DNA from 2 places in the Serratia aquatilis genome. Region 2 is predicted to be linked to the other one. Evidence: predicted binding sites of a transcription regulator. Region 2 holds the regulator's gene; the other holds the start of a gene.

Region 1 (2,209 bases), 110 kb from region 2:
TATGCCCACGCAGCGAACTGATATGCTCATTCAACGCCGCCTCACGATCGCTATCATCCTCACTGTTAAAGTAACGTTCGTAGGCCACCAGCGACATCTTGGCGTCGATCACCACGTCCTTGCCCTGAGGCAAGCGCACAATCACATCGGGCTGCATACGGCTTTGATGATCCACGCGCACATTAACCTGTGTTTCATACTCGTGTCCTTCGCGCAAACCAGAAGCCTCCAGCACCCGGCTCAGAACCACTTCTCCCCAGTTGCCCTGAGTTTTGTTATCGCCTTTCAGCGCCTTGGTCAGGTTGAGTGCTTCACGCGCCATTTGCGCATTTAGTTGCTGCAGGTTTCGGATCTCATGGGTTAACGTATGCCGCTCACGGGCCTCCTGACCAAAGCTATCCTGCACCTGACGGCGAAAACCGTCCAACTGCTCGCGGAGCGGTAACAACAGACGATCCAGACTCTGTTTATTTTGCTCATCCACCTTGCGGCCACTGTTTTCAAAGATACGGTTCGCCAGATTCTCAAACTGGGTGGTCAGGCGTTGTTCACTGTTGATCAATAGCCGCTGCTTTTCTTCCGCCGCCATACGGGTCTCTTCCAGACGAATAGTCACTTCACGTAGCTCGGCTTCTTGTGCACTGATGACTTCACGCTGCGCCCGCAGTTCCTGATTCAACAGTTCGCACTCATTACGCCAGTGGTTGAGTTGCTGCAACCTCTCCTGCCCGGCAGCAAGTTGGCTATGTAACGTACGCAATTCCAGATCGTTTTGCCGCAGTTGCTGATCGCGGCGCTGTAGCTTTTCCTGGCAGGCATCGGTTTCGCTTTGTACCTGCCGCAGAGATTGTTCCAGCAAGCGCAAATCGGTTTCATGCTGAGCGCTGTTCTGCTGCGCCTTCAAGCTGGTAATCAGCCACCCCAGCAGCAGGCCTATCAACACGCCACCAATACCGTAAACCAAACTGGTATCCACCCTGCCTCCCATTAACTATGCAATTCCAGCGCATGTTGCGCCCATTGCCTGCAACGTTAAAGTGAGGCTGTATGGATGTCCAGCCTATTTTCATGCTGGAACGCGCGGTGACCGACGGGAATACCGCGCTGATATAGAGGACTAAAACAGTTTGAAGCGATACTCGGCGATAAACTCGGCCGCCAGCGAATGGGAACGGAAGTAACTCCCGTCGGATATTACTGGCGTTTTATTCACGTTCTTATAGGACCATCCTGGGCCGATCCTGCTGAAAACCGTCAGATTTTTCAGCGCCGGGTGTGAAGGAGCCCAACTGCCAAAGGCGTTGACCTCACCGGTATGCACCATCGTCCCTTGGTAATTGAACTGGCCATAGTTGCCAGCAAGCCCTGCGCTAAACTCAGGCGTAATATGGTACTCGGCCAGCACTGCCAGCATGGTTTCCCCATCACGCAGATAGTCCTCACCAACATGGGACATTGAGGTGTAAGTCCCGCGAGTGTTTCTGGTCAAGTGCCGGGGAAAAAAGCCGAGTTCTCCTTCGCCTTTCGGTGCCCGCGTGTAGGAGACACCCAACTTGATGTTCCAACGCGGCTCCTGCCATTTGGCGTCGAAGGCATAGTGATTGGCGTTACGATCAAAATTACGTCTATCCAGCGCCATTACCTTGTAATCGTCCAACGCTTGGGTGGCATAAATCTGGCTACCAAGACTGAGTTTCTGGGTTGGTTTAAGCCCCAGGCGCAGGGTCTGCCGGCGCAAGTAATTATGTGATTCCCCGTAGGTCAACTGCCCAGTAAACAGGTCGCTTTTATAACCCAACTCCCCTGTAACAAGATGATTGATATAACGCCTATCATTGGTTTGCAGACGCAGGCTGTCTGGCGAGTTGCGCTCCATGGAGCGTTCAACATAGGCACCTTGCAAAGAAAATCTCCCCCCCGTTATCCCCCCCGACCAGCCCAGGTAAGCGGTGGGTGATAAATGCGTAGAGTTGGTGATAACGCCATAGTTATGCAGGGTTTGCCAACCCCACTGCGCATTGAGCGCTGCAGCGCCAACCTCCCCTTTCAGTTTGATATAACGTTGCCCAATCTTGCTGAAACCTGTTGCATTGCTTTTACTGTTACCGGACCCATTGTTGTACAACACCCCGCGACTGTTGAAGTAGTCGCTGGCACCCAGCTTTACCGCACTGTAGTAATCAAGGTTAAAACCGAGAGTATCTGCCAG
Region 2 (2,209 bases):
TCTTTAGGCGTGTAATAACGGAATACACGCGGACCATCGTGAATAAACACGTGGCTAGGCAGAATGGTGCCATCGATTTCGAGCGGTTTAAGGGGGTCGGGCAGATCTTGCTCCAGGCACTGGGTGCGCAGAGTCAACAAATCCGCTTTGGAATTATAGGGTAAAACGTACAAAATCGGCCGAGAGGGATCCAACCCTAACTCCGTGACCGGATCTGAAGGGATAACCTTACTTTTTACCAACAGTTTCATTGGTAAACTCAATAACTTATAATAAATTATACGCCAACCTGACATAACAACATGAAGCCTCTTGTTAGCAATCCGCCGCAAGCATACCAGAAACCGGAAAATGGGTCTTTGGTGTTGGGAAATCCAGAGCCATCAAGGGCAAAGGATAGACTTAACTAGATTATACCGCATGCATGCCAGCTTGCAGCACTGACCACTGCGTTACTCAGTAAATAGCAAGTCATAAGCCCGCAGCCTGAATGATGGTGGCTATATCACTTACCTCTGTAAAAGGTGCTCTTAACATGGCAAATCAAGCAACTGGCCTGAAGCGTATCGTCAAAGCCGTGGGTTATTCATATAAAGGGTTATCCGCCGCCTGGCACAATGAAGCCGCATTCCGTCAGGAACTGGTTGCCGCCGTGCTGGCTATCATACTGGCGAGCTGGCTGGATGTCGGGGCGATAGCGCGCATTTTATTAATTGGTTCGGTGCTGCTGGTGATGATTGTCGAAATACTCAACAGTGCTATTGAGGCTGTGGTTGATCGTATCGGGACGGACTATCACGAATTATCAGGGCGAGCAAAAGACATGGGCTCTGCGGCGGTATCGTTGGCGATTATTCTGGCGTTGTTTGTTTGGGGCTCGGTGCTTTGGCTGCATTTCGTTGGAAACTGAAGCGATAATGTTGTCAATGGGGGCGCTAATCCCTGATTTTTATTCATTCTTAGGTTCCCAATCAAGAGTTACCTGTATATACTCACAGCAAGACTGTATAAACAAACAGGGGGCGGAATGAAAGCACTAACGACCAGACAGCAAGAGGTCTATGACCTGATTCGCGATCATATTTCTCAAACGGGTATGCCACCGACGCGTGCCGAGATCGCAACACGTCTGGGGTTCCGTTCGCCAAATGCTGCTGAAGAGCATCTGAAGGCGCTGGCCCGCAAAGGCGTAATCGAGATCGTCTCCGGTGCCTCTCGTGGTATCCGCTTGCTGATGGAAGAAGAAGAGGGGTTGCCTTTGGTTGGCCGTGTCGCGGCAGGTGAGCCTCTACTGGCTCAGCAACATATCGAAGGGTACTTTAAAGTCGATCCTTCCCTATTCAAACCTAATGCCGATTTCCTGTTGCGCGTTAGCGGTATGTCAATGCGCGATATTGGCATTCTCGACGGTGATTTGCTGGCGGTGCATAAAACCCAGGATGTGCGTAACGGCCAGGTAGTTGTCGCCCGTATTGAAGACGAAGTCACTGTAAAACGCTTGAAGAAGCACGGTAACGTTGTTGAGCTACTGCCTGAAAACAGTGACTTTCAGCCGATAGTCGTTGATCTGCGTCAGCAGAATTTTACTATCGAAGGCTTGGCCGTTGGCGTGATCCGCAACGGTAACTGGATTTAAGCGTTACAACCGATATACTCGCCATACTTCAAGTTGCATGTGCATGTGCGTTGGCTTTCCTCACTCACCCCAGTCACTTGACTTGCGTAAGCTCCTGGGGATTCGTTGCGTTGCCGCCTTCTTGCAACTCGAATTATTTAGAGTATGTAGCCGCCCATTTTATCTGCCGGCATGTTTCAGGTTACGGCCATTAAAGCGGCTGATTGAAAGATGACGGATATATCGCCCCAGCTAGCTCTGGGGCGATATCTTTTCTGAACCCCTATCCAACTTACTTTCCTCGGGAACATATCGCTATGCGCCTGTTTTCTGCTTTCACCAGTGATACCGATAAAGCCCTGTGGCGTCTGGCACTGCCGATGATCTTTTCCAATATAACGGTTCCCTTGCTTGGCCTGGTGGATACAGCCGTTATCGGTCATCTTGACAGCCCGAGCTATCTTGGTGGTGTCGCCGTCGGTTCAATGGTGACCAGCTTCCTGTTTATGCTAATGCTGTTTTTGCGCATGAGCACTACCGGCCTCACAGCACAGGCGTTGGGAGCACAAGACCCACTGAAATTGGCACGCGCTT

Evidence for each region. The regulator LexA, encoded in region 2, represses DNA repair genes until DNA is damaged. The targets are predictions, from matches to a motif close to TNCTGTATGTACATACAGNA.
Region 1: the regulator LexA is predicted to act here: its motif matches at 1,042-1,061, upstream of rmuC (DNA recombination protein RmuC).

Annotation. Positions count from the first base shown of each region.
Region 1 is NZ_CP173186.1:340,548-342,756, reverse strand. Features, by position in the region: gene rmuC (DNA recombination protein RmuC) at 1-976, opposite strand, end outside; gene SAQUA_RS01505 (OprD family outer membrane porin) at 1,118-2,209, opposite strand, start outside.
Region 2 is NZ_CP173186.1:449,940-452,148, forward strand. Features, by position in the region: gene plsB (glycerol-3-phosphate 1-O-acyltransferase PlsB) at 1-296, opposite strand, end outside; gene SAQUA_RS01985 (diacylglycerol kinase) at 536-910, shown strand; gene lexA (transcriptional repressor LexA) at 1,028-1,636, shown strand; gene dinF (MATE family efflux transporter DinF) at 1,933-2,209, shown strand, end outside.